Regions from separate parts of the Methylobacterium radiodurans genome, predicted to be linked through region 2. Evidence: riboswitches for the same ligand, from Rfam matches in the RefSeq annotation. Region 2 holds a riboswitch; the other holds the start of a gene.
What was found. A riboswitch is a leader RNA that binds a small molecule or an ion and turns the genes downstream of it on or off. The one in region 2 is predicted to bind glycine.
Positions count from the first base shown of each region.

Region 1: it holds a riboswitch for glycine, as region 2 does, so the genes downstream of both, gcvT (glycine cleavage system aminomethyltransferase GcvT) here and DK427_RS23665 (L,D-transpeptidase) in region 2, are expected to answer to the same signal.

Region 1 is NZ_CP029551.1:248,130-257,868, reverse strand. Features, by position in the region: gene DK427_RS01085 (thymidylate synthase) at 1-247, opposite strand, end outside; gene DK427_RS01080 (CPBP family intramembrane glutamic endopeptidase) at 344-1,192, opposite strand; RNA gene ssrA (transfer-messenger RNA) at 1,208-1,590, shown strand; gene DK427_RS01070 (SspB family protein) at 1,670-2,296, shown strand; gene DK427_RS01065 (OsmC family protein) at 2,425-2,934, shown strand; gene DK427_RS01060 (dihydrodipicolinate synthase family protein) at 2,957-3,886, opposite strand; gene gcvP (aminomethyl-transferring glycine dehydrogenase) at 3,989-6,829, opposite strand; gene gcvH (glycine cleavage system protein GcvH) at 6,853-7,215, opposite strand; gene gcvT (glycine cleavage system aminomethyltransferase GcvT) at 7,255-8,397, opposite strand; glycine riboswitch at 8,452-8,555, opposite strand; gene DK427_RS01040 (hypothetical protein) at 8,860-9,261, shown strand; gene DK427_RS01035 (PepSY-associated TM helix domain-containing protein) at 9,405-9,739, opposite strand, start outside.
Region 2 is NZ_CP029551.1:5,041,541-5,051,279, reverse strand. Features, by position in the region: gene DK427_RS23690 (HAD family hydrolase) at 1-635, shown strand, start outside; gene DK427_RS23685 (asparaginase) at 629-1,756, opposite strand; gene DK427_RS23680 (Rid family hydrolase) at 1,825-2,187, opposite strand; gene DK427_RS23675 (DSD1 family PLP-dependent enzyme) at 2,217-3,392, opposite strand; gene DK427_RS23670 (LysR family transcriptional regulator) at 3,497-4,462, shown strand; glycine riboswitch at 4,802-4,891, shown strand; gene DK427_RS23665 (L,D-transpeptidase) at 5,199-5,933, shown strand; gene DK427_RS23660 (trimeric intracellular cation channel family protein) at 5,946-6,569, shown strand; gene DK427_RS27265 (amidohydrolase) at 6,695-7,513, shown strand; gene DK427_RS27260 (zinc-binding metallopeptidase family protein) at 7,453-8,109, shown strand; partial or broken gene DK427_RS23650 (Ros/MucR family transcriptional regulator) at 8,055-8,376, opposite strand; gene DK427_RS23645 (DUF6894 family protein) at 8,562-9,005, opposite strand; gene DK427_RS23640 (AraC-like ligand-binding domain-containing protein) at 9,127-9,739, shown strand, end outside.

The sequences.
Region 1 (9,739 bases), 750 kb from region 2:
ACTCGTCCCAGATGGTGACGCCGTTCTCCCGCAGCGCCCGCACGTTGGTGTCGCCGGCGAGGAACCAGAGCAGCTCGTGGATGATCGAGCGCAGGTGCAGCCGCTTGGTGGTCACCAGCGGGAAGCCCTCGCGCAGGTCGAAGCGCATCTGATGGCCGAACACCGACAGGGTGCCGGTGCCGGTCCGGTCCTCCTTCGGGACGCCCTCGTCGAGGATGCGGCGCAGCAGGTCGTGATAGGCTTCCATCCTGGATCTCCTGCCGGATGGTTGCGGGCGTTGCGATCACCAAGCGGTGTCGGCGGCGGGTTATCCCCTGTCCCGAAGCTGTACGCCCGGGCTCGCTTACTCCGGCCAGAGCACGTAGGCGACGAGCGCGAGGTTGCTCCAGCCGTGCAGCGCGATGCAGGGCCAGAGCCGGCCGGTGCGCCAGCGCAGGATCCCGAGGGCGAGCGCCAGCGGCAGCAGCGAGACCGGCCGGGCGAGGCCCCAGCCCGAAGGGCTCGGGAGCGAGACGTGGGCGAGCGCGAAGATCGCCGCCGTGAGCCCGATCGTGGCGGCGGGTCCCAGCACCGCGCGGGCGCGGCGGAAGATCTCGCCGCGCATCAGCAACTCCTCGGCGAAGGGCGCCAGCACCACCACGTAGGCGAGCCAGGCCGCGACCGCCGCGGGCGTCAGCATGGGCGACAGCCGCGTACCCTGGCCGAAGCTCGTGCCGAAATACGCCGCGGTGGCGCTCACCCAGGCGATGTGCACGAGCGGCCACAGGAGCAGGATGAGAAGGAGGTTGCGCGCGCGCATGCCGTTCGGCCGCTCGCGGTCGAGGGCGAGCCGCGCCCGCCAGCCGGCGCCGTCCCGCCACAGGGCCGTGCCGAGCACGAGCCCGGCCAGGAAGATCTGGCGCAGGATGTCGACCGCGAGCGCGCGCCGGGCCAGCGCCATCGCGCCGACGAAGGGGCGGCGCGATGGCGGCAGGAACGGGTCGATCCCGGCCAGGAGGTCGGCGCCGACCCGCACGCAGGCGAGTGCCATCAGGCTCGCGGCCCCGAGATAGAGCGGGACCAGGGCCAGCGTCCCGAGGAGACGCAGCCCGGCGCGCCAACCGGAGGGGCGCGGCGCCGGGGCGAAGACCCCCGAAGCCGGTTCGGAGGCCCGCAACTGGGCGCTTCCGGCAACAGGCGCAGGATCCGGCATCGAGGTGGCAGGATCGGGCTTCAAAACCGGGGCGATCCCCTCTATATTCCCCTTGCCGGTCGCGAGGCCGGCTATGGCGATAAACGTTCTTCGGAATAAACCTATCGGACCCGGGGGCGGTACCCGGCGCCTCCACCCGAGCCCAGGACATGCTGCCGCAAGGCGCGCGTGGACCGGCCTGTGCTTCGGCGGGGGCGAAATAGGATCGACGAGGGCGTAAAGGTAGAGCTTTCGCTCGGCATGGTTCCGCCGTTATCGGGCCTTTGCAATAGTTGCCAACGACAACTTTGCTCCGGTGGCGGTGGCCGCGTAAGCGGTCCCCAATACCGACCTAAAGTCCTAGCGGGTAGCACCGCATAGGCGGGGTTCGGAGGCACCTGGCAACAGAAGCCTCCACTTTCAGTTTTTCCGAACGGCATCGTCCGCGCCTCGCGGTCCGGGTCGTCGGGCCGAGGACGCCGGGCAGCACGACCGCAGATGGCAGACGATCTGATCCGCTACGACCTCCTCGTCCAGGAAGCCCTCAGGGGCGTCGTGCGCAAGGTGCTGACCGATGCCGCCCGGGACGGGCTGATGGGCGAGCACCACTTCTACGTCTCCTTCCGGACAGAGGCTCCGGGCGTGCGCATGTCGCAGGCGCTTCGCGAGAAGTACCCGCAGGACATGACGATCGTGCTCCAGCACCAGTTCTGGGATCTCGGCGTCACCGAGCACGCCTTCGAGGTCGGCCTGTCCTTCTCGGGCGTGCCCGAGCGGCTGCTGGTGCCCTTCGACGCGCTCAGCGGCTTCTTCGATCCGTCCGTCCAGTTCGGCCTGAAGTTCGATCTCAACGAGAATGCCGAGGCGCCCGAGGGCGAGGACGAGCATCCGGCCGCCAAGGCGACGGGCCCGCGCGGCGCGGCCTCGGAGCCGAGCGAGCTGAAGCCGAAGGGCACGGGCCTCGCCACGGTCGGCGGCAGCAACGTGCCGAAGGTGCTGCCCGCCCCCGCCGCGCAGGGGGGGCAGGGCGAGGACAAGCCCGCCCGCCCGGCCCGCAAGGAGGGCGAGGGCGAGGAGAGCGGCGCCGAGGTGGTCAGCCTCGACGCGTTCCGCAAGAAGAGCTGAGCGGCCGATCCTCGGCCCGATCCCTCCGACGTTTCCAGGGGTCCGATGCGGAACGCCACGACGCGCCCGGTTGAGCCCGGTCGCGCCAGCGGCTAACCGCAGGGGGCCAACAACGAGGAAACGCCCCGATGGATGCCACCAGCCTGCGCGCGCTCCAGGCGCCGCTGAAGGACCAGTACCGCCAGAGCCCCGATTCCGCCGTCGTCACCCTGCGGGCGAAGGGTTCGCTCGACGATTCGGGCGTCGCCTGCAAGGTCGAGACCGGACGCGCGCTGGCGGTGGCGGGCCTGCACCCGGCGACCGGCGGCTCCGGCGCCGAACTCTGCTCCGGCGACATGCTGCTCGAGGCCCTCGTCGCCTGCGCGGGCGTGACCCTGAAGGCGGTCGCGACCGCGCTGGAGATCCCCCTGCGCGCGGGCCAGGTCAGCGCCGAGGGGGACCTCGATTTCCGCGGCACGCTCGGCGTCGACAAGGAGGCGCCGGTGGGCTTCCGCGCCATCCGCCTCAGCTTCGCCCTCGACACGGATGCGCCGCAGGAGAAGCTCGACCAGCTCATCAAGCTGACCGAGCGCTACTGCGTGGTGTTCCAGACCCTGAACCACCGGCCCGAGCTGGCGGTCACCGCCACCAAGGGCTGAGGGCGGATCCCGGCGCGGCGCGTCAGACCGCCGCGCGGGGATCGTGCCGGGCGAGGCGGGCGAGCAGGTACGCGACCTCGGCCCGCGCGGTCGCGCTCATCCCGCCCGCGGGCTTGCGCTGCGCGTCCGAGGCGATCAGGCCGCGCCGGGCCATCACGTATTTGCGGATCGCCAGGCCCACGCCCGGCTGCTGCTCGTAGCGCAGCAGGGGCAGGTGGGCGTCGAACAGGTCGTGGGCGGCATCGCGCTCGCCGGCCTGCGCGAGGCGCACCACGTCCACCAGCATGTCGGGGAAGGCGTAGCCGGTCATGGCGCCGTCGGCCCCGCGCTCGCACTCGAAGTCAAGGAACAGGCCGCCGTTGCCGCACAGGATCGAGATGTGGCGCATCGCACCCTCGGCCTCGAAGGCGCGCAACTGCGAGATCTTCTCCAGGCCCGGCCAGTCCTCGTGCTTGAGCATCACGCAGTTGGGGTTCTCCTGGACGATGCGGCGGATCACGCCGGGCGTCATCACCACCGAGAAGTTCAGCGGGTAGTCCTGGATCACGAAGGGTACGTCGGGGCCCACCGCCTCGGCGGCCTGTCGGTAATAGGTCGCGATCTGGTCGTCGGTGCGGAGGGTGCTGGGCGGCGCGATCATCACGCCCGCGGCCCCCGCCTCCATGCTGGCGCGGGCGAGCCCGGCCATCGCGGCAAATCCCGGCGCGGAGACGCCGACGATCACCGGCAGGCTGCCGGCGCGCCGGATGAAGCGGGTGGCGACCGCGATGCCCTCCGCGTGGTCGAGCTTGGGCGCCTCGCCCATCACGCCGAGCACGGTGAGGCCCGTGGCGCCGCAGCCGACATAGAAGTCGGTCAGCCGGTCGATCGAGTCGACGTCGATCCGCCCGTCTGGCTGGAACGGGGTCGGGGCGATCGGGTAGACGCCGCGCGCGGTCGCGTCGAGAGGCATGACGGTTCTCCCTAGGCGCCCGGAACGCGGCGCGGGGCCGGATCTACGCCGCGCAGCGGGCCCGCGCCAACCCTCCCCCGCTAGGGGAGGGAGCGCTTCGCCTCACTCGGCGGCCGCCTCGTAGCTCTCCGGCGGCGGGCAGGAGCAGACGAGGTTGCGGTCGCCGTAGGCGTTGTCGACGCGGTTGACCGGCGGCCAGTACTTGTCCGTCCTGAAGCTGCCCGCCGGGAAGCAGCCGGCCTCACGGGAATAGGGCCGCTCCCAGGCGCCCACGAGGTCCTGCACCGTGTGGGGCGCGTTCTTGAGCGGGTTGTCCGCCCGATCGACGCGGCCCTCCTCGATCGCCCGGATCTCCTCGCGGATCGCCAGCATGGCGTCGCAGAAGCGGTCGATCTCGCCCTTGGTCTCGGACTCGGTGGGCTCGATCATCAGCGTGCCGGCGACCGGCCAGCTCATGGTCGGCGGGTGGAAGCCGCTGTCGATCAGGCGCTTGGCGACGTCCTCGACGGTGATGCCGGCACTTTTCTGGAAGGGGCGCAGGTCCACGATGCACTCGTGCGCGACGCGTCCCCGCTCGCCCGCGTAGAGGATCGGGTAGGCCTGCCCGAGCCGCGCCGCGATGTAGTTGGCGCTGAGGATCGCGACCCGCGTCGCCTGGGCGAGGCCCTTGCCCCCCATCATCAGGCAGTAGCTCCACGAGATCGGCAGGATCGACGCGGAGCCGTAGGCCGACCCCGAGACCGCCCCTTCCTCGCCGGTGCGCGGGTCGGAGGGCAGGAACGGGATCAGGTGCGCCTTGACGCCGATCGGCCCCATGCCGGGCCCGCCGCCGCCGTGCGGGATGCAGAATGTCTTGTGCAGGTTGAGGTGGCTGACGTCGGCCCCGATATCGCCGGGCCGGGCGAGACCCACCAGCGCGTTGAGGTTCGCCCCGTCCAGATAGACCTGACCCCCGTGGAAATGCGTGATCGCGCAGATCTCCCTCACCCGCGTCTCGAACACGCCGTGGGTCGACGGGTAGGTGATCATGCAGGCCGCGAGTTTTTCGGAATGCAGCTCGGCCTTCCTCCGGAAATCCTCCACATCCACGTTGCCGTTCCGGTCGGCGCCGACCACCACCACGCTCATGCCGCACATCTGCGCCGAGGCGGGGTTGGTGCCGTGCGCCGAGGACGGGATCAGGCAGACTGTGCGGTGCGCGTCGCCCCGCGATAGGTGATAGCGGCGGATGGCGAGCAGCCCCGCATACTCGCCCTGCGCGCCCGAGTTCGGCTGCATCGAGATCGCGTCGTAGCCGGTGATCGCGCAGAGTTTTTCCGAGAGATCGCCGATGAGTTCATGATAGCCCGCGGCCTGATCCATCGGGACGTGCGGGTGAACTTCCGAGAATTCCGGCCACGAGATCGGCAGCATCTCGGCCGTGGCGTTGAGCTTCATCGTGCAGGAGCCGAGCGGGATCATCGCCCGGTCGAGCGCGAGGTCGCGGTCGCTGAGCCGGCGCATGTAGCGCGTCATCTCGCTCTCGGCCCGGTTCATGTGGAAGATCGGGTGCGTGAGGTAGGGCGAGGTGCGAACCAAGCCTTCCGGCAGGCGCTGCTCCGGCCAGGCCTCGTCGTGGGGCACGTCGTGGCCGCCGAAGGCGCGCCAGACCGCCTGCAGGATGTCGGGGCGGGTGCGCTCGTCCACCGTGATGCCGATGCGGTCCTCGCCCACTTTCCGCAGGTTCACCCCGTTCTCGACGGCGCTCTGCAGGATCACGCCCTGGAACGGCCCGACATCCACGGTGATCGTGTCGAAGAAGTGCGCCGGCTCGACCCGGAAGCCGAGATCGGTGAGGCCGTCGGCGAGCCGCACCGCGTCCCGGTGCACCCGCTGGGCGATGGCCTTCAGGCCCATCGGCCCGTGATAGACCGCGTACATCGAGGCGATGACCGCGAGCAGCACCTGGCTGGTGCAGATGTTCGAGGTCGCCTTCTCGCGGCGGATGTGCTGCTCGCGGGTCTGGAGGGCGAGGCGGTAGGCGCGGTTGCCGTGGGCGTCGACCGAGACGCCGACGATGCGGCCCGGGAGCGCGCGCTTGTGCGCGTCGCGCGTCGCCATGTAGGCGGCGTGCGGGCCGCCGAAGCCCATCGGTACGCCGTAGCGCTGCATCGAGCCGACCGCGATGTCGGCGCCCATCTCGCCCGGCGGCTTGAGGAGGGTCAGCGCCAGCGGGTCGGCCGCGACCGCCGCGATCGCGCCCGCCCCGTGGAGCGCCGCGATCGGTCCGGAGACGTCGTGGATGGCGCCGTTCACGCCCGGGTACTGGAACAGCGCGCCGAAGACCGAAGCGGGGTCGAGGTCCCTGAAGGGATCGCCCACCACGATGCGCCAGCCGAGCGGCGCGGCGCGCGTGCGCAGCACCGCGATGGTCTGGGGTAGGCAGTCCCGATCGACGAAGAAGGCGTCCTGCTTCGAGGCGGCGACGCGGCGGGCCATGCCCATGGCCTCGGCGGCCGCGGTCGCCTCGTCGAGGAGCGAGGCGTTCGCCACGTCGAGCCCCGTGAGGTCGCAGACGAGCGTCTGGAAATTCAGCAGCGCCTCGAGCCGCCCCTGGCTGATCTCCGGCTGGTAGGGCGAGTAGGCCGTGTACCAGGCCGGGTTCTCGAAGATGTTGCGCTGGATCGCGGGCGGCATGGTGGTGCCGTGGTAGCCCTGGCCGATCAGCGAGACGAGGAGCCGGTTCTTGTCGGCGGTCGCCCGCATCGTCTCGATCGCCCGGCGCTCGGTCAGCGGCTTGCCGAAGGCGAGCGGCGCCGTCTGGCGGATGTCCGGCGGCAGCGTCTCATCCACCAGCGCGTCGAGGCTCTCGGCGCCGCAGGCCTCCAGCATCTGGCCGATCTCGGCGACGGTGGGGCCGATATGGCGGCGGTTGGCGAAGTCGTAGGGATCGTAATGGGTCATCGCCGCCTCCTCACTTCGCGGAATCACTTGGGCAGGGCGGCGTAGGCCGCCTCGTCCAGCAGGGCGTCGAAGGCGGCCGTGTCGGCGAGGCGCATGCGGTAGAGCCAGCCCGCGCCCTGCGGATCGGAGCCGACCGTCTCGGGGGCGTCCACCACGGCGTCGTTGACCTCGGTGACCTCGCCGTCGAGCGGGGCGTATACGTCGGAAGCCGCCTTGACCGACTCGACCACGGCCGCGGAGGCGCCCTTGGTCAGCGCGGCGCCGACCTTCGGCAACTCGACGAAGACGAGGTCGCCGAGCTGCTCGGCCGCGTGCGCGGTGATGCCGACGGTCGCGACGTCGCCATCGAGCCGCAGCCACTCGTGCTCTTCGGTGAATCTCAGCATGGGTCTGCTCCTTGAGAGGCGAAGGGGGAGTGTGAGGGGTCAGCCGCGCTTGAAGCCGGCGGGGACGAAGGGGAGGGGGGCGACGGTGAGGGCGAGCCGCTGGCCGCGCACCTCCGCCAGGACGCGGGTGCCGGGCTCTGCCAGGGCGGCGGGCAGGTAGCCCATCGCGACGGGTGTCCCGAGGCTCGGGCCGAAGCCGCCGGATGTGACGTGGCCGACGGCCGTCTCGCCGCCCTCGGCGAAGAGCGCTGCGCCGGCCCGCACGGGCGCGCGGCCGTCAGCAAGCAGGCCGACGCGGCGGCGCTCCGTGCCGGCCTCCATCTCGGCGAGGATGCGTTCGGCCCCGGGGAAGCCGCCCGGGCGCGCGCCGCCCCGGCGGCGGGCGGGGGAGATCGCCCAGCCGAGCCCGGCCTCGACCGGGCTCGTGGTCGTGTCGATGTCGGCGCCGTGCAGGCACAGGCCCGCTTCGAGGCGCAGGGAATCGCGGGCGCCGAGCCCGACCGGCAGCACGGCCGGATCGGCGAGCAACGCCGCCGCGATCGGCTCGGCCGCGTCCTCCGGCAGCGAGATCTCGAACCCGTCCTCGCCGGTGTAGCCGGAGCGGGTGACGAGGCACTCGGCAGCGAGGATCGCAGCCGTCCGCGCGTCCATGAAGCGCATCGCGGCGACCTCCGGCGCCAGCCGGGCGAGCGCGGCCTCCGCGCCCGGCCCCTGCAGAGCGAGGAGCGCGCGGGGCAGCTCCTCGACGGCGATGGAATCCGGCAGGTTGGCCCGCAGATGCGCGAGGTCGGCGGCCTTGTTCGCCGCGTTGACCACCAGGACGAGGCGGTCGCCGAGATGGGCTACCATCAGGTCGTCCAGGATCCCGCCCGCCGCGTCGGTGAGCAGGCCGTAGCGCTGGCGCCCGGGCTTCAGCCCGAGGATGTCGGCCGGGACCAGCGCCTCCAGGGCGCGCGCGGCCTCGGCCACGTCGTCCGCACGCAGGGCGATCTGGCCCATATGCGAGACGTCGAACAGGCCCGCGGCGGCGCGGGTGTGCAGGTGCTCCTTGAGCAGGCCCGCCGGGTACTGCACCGGCATGGAATAGCCGGCGAACGGCACCATCCGGGCGCCCAGGCGCAGGTGCAGGTCGTTGAGCGGGGTCTTGCGAAGGGGGGCGATCTCGACGGCGTGTGCCGACATCCGGATTCTCCACGACAGCGTGCGTCCGGAAGGCGCCTCACGCGCGTTTCCGGCCTGCCCCCATCTGTCGCGGTTACCTGAGAGCTTCCCCCGGGCTCGCGGCTCGGGGTTTCTCCTTCGGTGGACGCCCTGCGGCGCCTCTCTCCAGATTGTCCAACGATACGGTGATTGTGCCTGAGAGTTTCCGGGGGTGGTTGCTCCGTCGGCGCCATGCCCGACCGTTGCCGGCCGGACTGGGCTCTCCCGTATCGCCCTTATCGGACGAGGCGATCAAAGCACGCCCGGGTGGCCCGGCGCAACAGCCGGCGGCGCTCGGATGTTTCAGACCCCGCGATCCGTATCGCGCCGGACCGACGATATCGGCCGAAGTGGCATTAACATGCGTGATTTTCGGGCGTTTCGGTTGTTGTGTAATAATCGTTCACTATCGTTTACTTGTAAGAACTTCCGCGGAGGTTCGCCATGAGAGCCGCCCCGAGAGCCGGTCTGAGCGCACCGGCCAGGACCGTCATCGCCCACGCCGCCTACCTCACCGTCGTCGGGCTCGCCTTCCTGCTCGCCCCCGAGCGCGTGGCGTGGCTGCTCGATGTGACGGGCGAGCCCTACCTCGTCCGTGTCATCGGGCTCCTGACGCTCTGCTTCGCCGCCTACTACGCGCAGTTCGCGCGGCACGAGGACCGGCCGCTGATCGGCGCGAGCGTCCCTGTCCGGTTCTGCCTCGCCGCCGCCTTCGTCCTGCTGGTGATGGCCGACCTCGCCCCGATGCCCCTCCTCGCCTTCGCGCTGGTGGACGTCGTCGGGGCGGCGGCGACGGCCCTGGCCCTACGAGGCCGCCCGACCGTGGGGCCACTCCCGGCCCATTGAGGGGCCGCCGCGCTCCTCAGGCTTATCACGTCGGCTGATCCACGCGGCCCGCCCCTCCCGTCCGGCAGAGCACCGGGCCACGCGGGCTCTGACCGCGGCCGGGCTGTCCGCCGAGATGCGGCGTCCGGGACGATTCCCCGCTCTCAGGCCCTGGCCGCGCGTCCGACCGCCGGAGCGGCCCGCCGCGTCCGGGCGGTGCGGCGACGCAGGAGGTAGAGCGTGATCCCGGTCGCCGCGAAGAGCGGCATGGCGAGCGAGGCGAGGCCGAAGATCAGGGTGAAGACCGGACCGAAGAAGCGCCCGCGATGCACCTCCAGCATGTTGTCGGCGATCTGCCGGCCGAGCGTCTTGTCGCCGGGCCGCACGGCCGCGAGGAAGCTGCCGCTCGCGGCGTCGTAGGTGAGGTCGGTGCGGCTGCTCGGGCCGTCGCCGGGCCGGGCGAGGTAGCGGATCCGGATGTTCGGCTCGCCGCGCTCGC
Region 2 (9,739 bases):
ACGGCCATGAGATGACGGACGCCTTCTACAAGTCCATGCTGGGGCAGCCCGGGTGGGCGATGCGCGAGCGGATCCTGGCACACTATGGAGCTGCCTTCCCGTTGGATGGCGTGAGAGCGATGTGGCGCACCCGCTTCGGGGCGTTATGCGAGGACCACCTCGCCTTGAAGCCGGGTGTACCGGAACTGCTCGACTTGCTGCAGCGCCTGGATATCCCCTGCGCTATCGCAACCTCCTCGCGGCGCTATCGGGTCATGGAACACCTGCGTCGCCATGCGCTCGCCGACCGTTTCCGGCACGTCGTCGCGCAGGAGGACTACGCCCTCGGGAAGCCGCATCCGGCTCCCTATCTGACCGCCGCCCACCATCTCGGCGCCGAGACGTCGTACTGCCTGGCCTTGGAGGACTCGCACAACGGCGTCCGCGCCGCGGCCGCGGCCGGCATGATGACGATCATGGTGCCGGATCTGCTGACCGCGACCGAGGAGATCAGGGCGCTTTGCCTCGGCGTTGCGCGCGATCTCATCGAGGTCGCATCTGCCCTCGCTCGGTTTCCGGATGCGTCCGGTCGGGGCCGCACACTTGATGATGGGACGGCGAGGGTCGATTTCGAATCTGGACCCGTCTCTCAGTAAGTCGCGGCAAAGGCCTGCTGGACTTGGTCGGCGCCCGTAATGCCGTTGGCGACGAGCAGTTGCACGAGCACTCGGGCCTTCTGCGGGTTGAGATCGTAGGACACCACGAAGCCGCTCCTGTCGTCATCGACTTCGACGTTGCGGTTGACGAAGCCCGCTCCGACCCGGGTCGAGCGGACGACGATGACCCCCTTCTTAACGGCACGAGCGAGGGCGTCGAGCGCCGCCTTCGAGGCGCTGCCGTCGCCCTCGCCCGCGACGACGATGGCTTTGGCCCCGTTGCGGACGGCGTTATCGATCTGCAAGCCGTCCATGTTGCTGTGCGCATAGACGATCTCGACACGCGGCAGTTGCTCTCCAGTCGGCAGGTCGTAACTCGTTCCTGTCCGCATGGCGGGCGCGAGGAAACGGATGTGCGCCGGGTCGACATAGCCGAGCGGTGCGGCGTTCGGAGAGCGGAAGGTTTGGACGGAGGTCGTGTTGGTCTTGGTGACCCACCGGGCGCCGTGGATCTCGTCGTTCAGCACAACCATGACGTGACGGCCCCCGGCCTGCGGGCTCGCTGCGACCTGGACTGCTTGATAGAGATTGGATGGGCCGTCGGCACCGGTGGATCCACCCGGCCGCATCGCGCCGACGAGGACGACCGGCTTTGCCGAGCGGACCACGTTCTCGAGGAAGAAGGCCGTCTCCTCCATCGTATCGGTGCCGTGGGTGACCACGACGGCGTCGGCCTCGTCGCGGTCGAAGATCTCGTTGATCCGGCGCGCCAACTGGAACCAGATTTTGTCGTTCATGTCCTGCGAGCCGACGTTGGAGATCTGCTCGGAGCTGAGGTTGGCCAACTTCTCGATGCCGGGTACCCCCTTTAGGAGTTGCAGCCCGGTTACCGTCCCCGAGTTGTAGCCGATTGCCGAGCGCGGGTCGGCCGTGCCCGCGATGGTCCCGCCGGTGGCGAGAACGACGACGCGCGGCTGGGCCGCCGTCTGAGCAGCCTGATCCATGGCGGGCTTGGCTGCGGGAGCGTCCATCGCGAACCCGGCCGCGGGCAGGGTCAACGAAACCCCGAGCATCAGTCCGAGATGGATCTTGCCGCGCTTCGTCGTGGCTACGTTCGGCATGATCGTTTCCTCCCTAGAATGGACGAGGGTAAAAATTCCGCTCGCGTTGGCGTTGCAGGAGCCGCTTGTCAGGCCGCTGGGACTGCAGCGACGATGGCGATTTCGACCTTCGCGTTGCCCTGCAGGGCCGCCTGAACGCAGACGCGGGCCGGGAGCCGGCCCGGTACGACCCAGGCGTTCCAGACCTGATTGAACGCTGCGACGTCTCCGTCGACGTCCGCCAGCCAGATCGCAGCCGAGAGAATGTTCGACTTCTCGGTACCCACCCGGCGAAGTCTCGCATCCAGTTGTGAGAGAACCTGCGCTGCCTGATCCGCCACCGCGGCCGATACATCGTGCGGAAGAGCTCCAGAGATGTAAGCCAACCCATTGAAGACCACGGCGTCGGAGCGATGCTTAAGATCGTCGGGGTTATCGTAAGCGATTTGCATTTCGGTATTTCCCCCTGATGATTTCGTAACTACCAGCCATTGATGCGGTGCCAGATCGCGCCGACGCCGCCGGAGCCGTCGAGGACATGGTAACGGTCGTGCTGCGCTCCCGTCGCGCAGGCGTGGTTCGGCAGGATGCGCAGGCGCGCGCCGATCGCTAGATCCGGCAGGTCCGCCGCCGAGCCGGGGCGCAGCGCCACGATACCGTGCTCCTGGTTGGCGTCGCGGACGATCAGGTCGGGATAGGGACGCCGGTCGAGGTCGCAAACCACGCCGTAACCCTGGTCGACCCGCTGGCGCGCGGTGCCGCGGTCGCGCGACAGCGCCATCCAGCCGGCATCAGTGACGATCCAGCCCTTGGCGCGCTGGTGGCCGATCACGGTCGCGAGCACGCTGAGCGCGATGTCGTCCACGGCGTGCGAGCCGATCCCGGCCTGGAACAGGTCGCCGATCATGAAGACGCCGGCCCGCACCTCGGTCACGCCCGTCAGGTCGCGCGCATAGCGGGCAGTTGGCGTCGAGCCGACGCTGACCACCGGGCAGGGGAGGCCTGCTGAGCGCAGGGTCTGGGCCGCCAGCACGGCTGCGCGGCGCTCGGTCTCGGCGGCCTGCGCGAGCGCCTCGGGATCCTGCTCGATGGCGTAGCTGTCGCCGGCATGCAGCAGCACGCCGCGCAGGGCGCCGGCCTCGTGCAGGATTGTCCCGATCGCCCGCAAGGCCTCTGCGTCCCCCGGTGCCACGCCGGCGCGGTGCCCGTCGGCATCGACCTCGATCAGCGCGGGGATCGGATCGCCGGTCGCCCGGGAGCAGGCGGCGACCGCCAGGGCCTGCTCGGCGGAGTCAAGCACCACCGTGAGGTTGGCGCCCTCGGCTCGGATCCCCTGGACTCGGCCGAGCTTGGCTGGAGCGATGCCGACGCCGTAGATCAAGTCGCGCACGCCGCCCGCTGCTAAGTGCTCTGCCTCGCGCAGGGTCGAGACCATGGCGGGCCCCTCTGGCGCGGACATGGCGACGCGGGCGACGTCGAGCGACTTGGCAGTCTTGAGGTGCGGCCGGAACGCGACGCCGAGTCCGGCGAGATGCGCCTTCATCCGATCGACATTCGCCCGGAGCCGCGCCTCATCGAGGAGCAGGCAGGGCGTCTGAAGCGCGTCCAGCGTGACGGTGGACTTGGACGTCCCGCCGGCCCCTGTGGTTTCCGTCATCGACATGGTGCTTATTCCGGCGCGCCTCTCGGCCGGACAGGAACCACAGAACAGCCGCATCTGGCCATTAACGGCTTCTATGTTCTGCCTTAAGGTTGGGCTTAATGCTGACGACCGACGATCTTCGTTTCTTCGCCGCCATCGTTTGCGCGCCTTCGCTGGCTGCGGCCGCGCGCGACCTCAACGTCTCCGCGCCGGCTGTCACGCAGCGGCTGCGCGCGCTGGAGGAACGACTGGGCGCGCACCTCATCGTCCGGGCCGGGAGACAGCTCACGCTGACGGACGAGGGCGAACTGCTCGCGGAGCGCGGGCGCCGTGTTCTTGCAGAACTGAACGACCTCGACGAGGCCCTGGCCGAGCGGCAGGGGCACGTGAGCGGGCACCTGCGCATCATCGCGCCCCTCGGGTTCGGACGCCGCCACGTGGCTCCAGTGGTTGCGGCTTTCCAAGAGGCACATCCACGGATCAAGATTGATCTGGCCCTCTCTGATCGCATCGGAGGCGTGCCTTCGAGCACATGGGACATCGCCGTCCATGTCGGCGAGATCCAGGCGGCTACGCCGAGCCTGATCGTGCGAGGCCTCGCACCCAACGAGCGTTGGGTATGCGCGGCACCAAGCTATCTGGCCCGGCAGGGCGCGCCAACCGATCCGCACGATCTGCGTACCCATAGCTGCATCGCATTGCGCGAGAACGACGAGGACGTGACGCTATGGCGTTTCCGCTCCATTGACAGCGGCGCCGAGGAACGCGTCCGCGTCGCGCCCTCTCTGGCCAGCAACGATGGCGAGGTGGCGCGCATCTGGGCAATAGCCGGGCGTGGTATCGTCATGCGATCGGAATGGGACGTGGCGGACGACATCCGGGGAGGCCGACTGGTTCGGCTTCTGAAGAACCACACGCTGCCGTCGGCACCGATCGTCGTTCTTCTGAGCGCGCGGCAGGAGGCGCGAGCCGCCCGGATCGGTCGGTTCATCGATGCGCTCAAACAAACGTTGGACCCGACACCGTGGAGGAACATGGTTACGGACGTCCCTTGCATGAGCGTTGCCGCTCCTCAGTGCCGTTGAGATTTCTGGCAGTAGCTGCGCCTCGTCATTGTCCTCATGACAGGCACGCTGTCGGTCCGATCAGCGAGGTCTGCTTCTGTCGCAGGGACCGGAGCAAAGTTGGAGGCCAGCTTTCGGGCAGCGATCTGATGACAGCTAATGACCCCAACCGGACATTCGCTGGTGGCGCTGCGAAGGTCGGCTGGGCAGGAAATGCCGGACGTCGGACCGTGGACATACGCTGCGCCAGCGGCTCAGGCGCACTTGACCTTCGTGCCGCGGCACACATTTTCGATAGCAAGCTATCGAAAGATTGGCCCGATCCCACAGTTTGGCCATAAATCAACGGTCAAGGTGGGGCATAGACGAGCGGGAGAGAGCCGGTGCGAACCGGCCGCCGAAGGAGCAACCGCCCCGGAAACTCTCAGGCACCCGGACCGCTCGTTCGTTCAACACTCTGGAAAGCGGAGCTCGCGCTCCCGCCGATGGTGTAAGCCGAATCCTCGTCCGAGGCGCCGGCGAAACTCTCAGGCCGATGACAGAGGGGGCTCGCGCATGGCGCGCGAAGCGACCTCGGAGGCCTGCGCGATGACATCCCCATAGCCTGACACGCTGCGAGCCCATCGGCTCGCGCTGGCCTCACCGCATAGGGACCCGGCTCGCCCGCGAGCCGCAACGACGCTGCGCGCCCTGTTCGCATCGCGCAGGCGTGCCCGATCCCGTGCCGTCCTTCGAATACCAATCGGGATGTCGTCCCATGCTGCCCACACGCCGCTCCCTACTGCTGGCCGCCACCCTCCTGGCGCCCGCCCGCGCCCACGCCTTCTTCTGGGATACCGAGCCCGAAGCGCCGAAGGCCCCGCAGCCCGTCCACGCGCCGCGGAGCCGCGACACCTGGTATGTCGGCACGATCCCGGACGAGCCCTTCGACATCCCGAGGGTCGACCTCGCCCTCGTGCCACCGGAGTTCCGACGGCAGCTTGTGGACTACGACGGACTGGAGCGGGGTGGCACGGTCGTCATCGACACGCACCAGCGTTTCCTCTTCCTCGTCCGCGAGGACCGAACCGCTATCCGCTACGGCATCGGCGTCGGTCGAGCCGGCTTCACCTGGTCAGGCATCGCGGTGATCAAGCGCAAGGCGAAGTGGCCGGGCTGGCGGCCCACCGCGGCCATGCTGAAGCGCCGACCCGACATCCCGCGATACGTCGAGCCGGGGGTGAACAACCCGCTCGGATGCCGCGCCCTCTACCTCTACCAGGGCGAGCGGGACACGCTGTACCGCATCCACGGCACGAACGAACCTTGGACGGTGGGCGGTACGGATTCCTCGGGCTGCATCCGGCTCCTGAACGAGGACGTCCTCGACCTGTACGGCCGTGTCCCGCTCGGCACGACCGTGGTGGTGAAGACCACCCAACCCGAGATCCTGGTGCAGAGCGAGTGGGACGACCGTCCCCGCTCCGACAACCAGGTCCTGCTCTTCAAGTGACGGGCCAAGCCGATGTTCGAAACCGTTGCCGCGACCCTGGACTGGTTGGGCGTGATCGTCTTCACGGTCACCGGCGCCCTCGCGGCCTCCCGCAAGGAGATGGACTTCGTCGGCTTCGCCGTGCTCGGCACGGCGACCGGCATCGGCGGTGGCACCCTACGGGACCTGCTGCTTGGGCTGCCGGTGTTCTGGACGGGCCAGCCGGCGTACCTGCTGGCCTGCCTCGCCGTCTCGGGCGCGGTGTTCTTCACCGCCCACATCCCGCAATCCCGGTACCGATCCGTCCTGTGGCTCGACGCGCTCGGCCTAGCGCTGTTCGCCGTGGCCGGCGCGGAGCGGGCCTGGCAGGCCGGCGCGAGCGCGACGGTCGCCGTGGTCATGGGCGTAGTCACCGCGACCTTCGGTGGCGTGATCCGCGACCTGCTCGGCGGCGAGAGTCCCGTGATCCTCAGCCGGGAGATCTACGCCTCCGCGGCGCTTGCGGGGGCGGCGACCTTCGTCGGGCTGACGGCCTTCGGCGTGCCGCGGGAGGTCGCGCTCGGGGCCGGCTTCGGGGTCTGCCTCGCCGTGCGTGCCGCCTCGCTCCGCTTCGGCTGGGCGCTCCCGCGCTATCGTCCCCGGACCGCGGGCCCCTAGAACGGGACGTGATAAGCCCTCTCTCGACGAGGAGCAGCCAGGAGGCCGTTCCGGGAACGCTTCCGAAGCCTCGCCGTCGCGGCGCTGCTCGTCCTCTCCGGTCCCCATCTTGCGGGACAGGCGCGTTGCCCGGTCCCTCGGACGACCAGCTCACGAAGCTGGAGGCCATCTACCGGGACATCCACGCCAACCCCGAGCTGTCGATGCAGGAGCGGCGCACCGCCGGCATCGCCGCGCGCTGGCTGCGGGAGCAGGGCTTCGAGGTCACGGAGGGCGTGGGCGGCACCGGCGTCGTCGGGCTCCTGCACAATGGCGAGGGCCCGACGGTTCTCCTGCGTGCCGACATGGACGCGCTTCCGATGAAGGAGGACACGGGGCTTCCCTACGCGAGCGTGAAGACCGGCACCGATCCGGCGTCCGGCCGCGAGACCGCGATCGCGCATTCCTGCGGACACGATCTGCACGTGACCTGGCTGATGGGCGCGACGCAAATCCTCGCCGCGAACAAGGCCGGGTGGCGCTGCACCATCATGGCCGTGTTCCAGCCCGGCGAGGAGATCGGCGAAGGCGCTCGCGCGATGGTCGGCGATGGGATGATGAAGCGCTTCCCGAAGCCGTTCGTCACCCTCGGGCAGCACGTGCTGCCGTTCCCGGCCGGGCAGGTACGCCTCAAGAGCGGTCCCGTCCTCTCCCGCAGCGACAGCCTGAAGATGACGCTGTACGGCCGCGGCGGCCACGGCTCCGGCCCTGAATCCACCGTGGACCCGGTCGTGATGGCGGCGGCAACCGTGATGCGGCTGCAGACCATCGTCTCGCGCGAGGTCGCCACGACCGACGGTGCGGTGGTCACGGTCGGGTCCCTGCACTCCCGGATCAGTCCGACTTGCAGCTCAACATCCGCACCTTCGACGATCAGGTGCGGGACACGGTCCTCTCGTCGGTGAAGCGGATCGTCACCGGCGAGGCGTCGATGTCGGGTGCCCCGAAGCCGCCGCTCATCACCATGTTCGGGCCGTTCCCGCTGACGGTGAACGACGAAGACGCGACCGCCAAGGTGGCGGCCGCCCTGAAACGGCGTCTCGGCGACGAGCGGGTGCAGCCTTCCGGTAATGCCGCGGCCAGCGAGGATTTTACCGAGTTCGCCCGGGCCTGGGACGTGCCGTCCGTGTTCTGGTTCGTCGGCGGTACCGATCCGAAGCGCTACGCCGAGGCCGAGAAGGCCGGCACCCTGAACGAGCTTCCCTCCAACCACTCACCCGAGTTCGCCCCGGTCCTGAACCCAACCCTGCGCACGGGCGTCGAGACGATGCTCGCGGCGGCCGGCGCCTGGCTGGCTCCCACGGCCGCAAGCCCGCGCGCGCTGATGCCCCTGAAGGGGCGCACGCCTCGGGCTCAAGTGGATGCGCCGAGGAGCCCCTGGCGCAAGGTCGCGGTCAACCGGTCTTCTGACCGCGCTCCTTCGGCTTGCCGTCCTCAGCCCATCGCGCCTGGCCGTCCGAGGCCGATGGCCTTGGCCAGTGCGGAGCGCTGGGCCGCGTAGTTCGCCGCCACCATAGGGTAGTCCTTGGGCAGCTCGTAGCGCGCTCGATAGCCTTTGGGATCGAGCTCGTGGGCTGCGATGTGGCGCTTGAGGTTCTTGTAGGGCCTGCCGTCGATGAAGGAGATCAAAAACGTCCGGGGTGATGGATTTCCTGATCTGAGCCGGCGTCGGCTTCTCAAACGTCTCGACAGGCGCTGCGCACGCGGCCGATGCGACATCGCCCAACCCTCGCAGGGCGAGATGCACGTTCGCGATCAGGGACGGCATTGCGGCGGCGGGAAGGGAGTTGTTCGACACGTCGGCCGAGACAATCCCGCCGGCGAGTCGAGCAGCGCGGATGCCCGGTCGTGGTTGAAGTCCATCGAAGAATACTTCAAAAGCTCCTCTTGCATTCAGTCGCGTTGTCTCCGGATCCGGAAGTACAAGGCTGTAATACCGGGCGCCTGCGCCCGTTAAAGCCTGGGATGGGTCTTCGGGGCGAGGCGCCGCATCATCATTCGCCCGATAGCCCACCTCAGCATCTCGGCATGGTGCCGGAGGGAGGTGTCCCCATCCTCTTGGATGGCACCCTGCGCCGCGACGGCGTGGTTCGCAGCCCGGACCAGCGGGCTCGGCGTGCAGCCGTCCGCTTGGGGAAGACGCTCACCGGCAGACGCTTCCGTCATCTCGTCGATCGACACCTCGCCGCGCCCGACGAGCGTCGCGACGCGCTCCCCGGCTTCGTCTCGCACGTGGACTCCGATCAGGGCTGATCCGCCCCGGCGCAGCTCGTGCGCGAGCAGAGTGCCGAGGACACGTCGAACGTGACGTCGCGCGGCATCCAGGTCCGCAAGTTCGTGGCCCTCGTCATCGCGGACGGTCCCGACAACCTCGATGTCGAAATAGAAGCGCGGCACGCGTCCTCCGCCCGTCGTCGCGGGCGCCTCTATTCCCGCTGTCGATGGGCCATATTAGCCAGCAGGCAGGGTGCGGGATCGGCTTCCTCGGAATGGATTCTCGGCCGCACGAGAAGGCGTCATGCGAAAAATCTTTACGACGGTCGGCCTCCACCCGCGCGACCGCTTCGACTACTGGATGAGCGTCATCCGCCGAGACATCATCGAGAACGATGCTGTCCCGGCCCGGAGGAGAGCTTTCAGGGCGGAACTTCGCGCCGGCGCGATCGGCGGGATCAAGCTTGCGCTCGCACGCAGTTCGGAGCTTCGGATCTCGCACACGAAGCGCCACAGCGGCCAGCCCAGCGACGAGCAGCTCTTCGTCTTCATGCCCCTGTCGGGAACGAAGACCCTCCGTCAGAATGGCCGGCAGGCCGTGCTGGAGCCCGGGCAAGTCGCGCTGGTCGACCCGCGGCTGCCGCACGAGGGATGCTTCTCCGAGGATTCCGAGGTCCTCACGGTGATCATGGAGCGACGGGCGCTGGAGAGCCGCCTCGGGGCGATCCACGACCTGACGGCGCGTCCGCTCACCTCGGGCACCGCCGAGGGGAGGCTGGCGGCCGGATATCTGGCAATGCTGCCCCCTCAGGCCGGCCGATTGCGTTCGGCGGCCGAGGACATGGTCGAGACGCACCTGCTCGACCTCCTCGCGCTCGCGTTGGGCAAGGCCGCGGAACGGCGGGTATCGCCCGGCT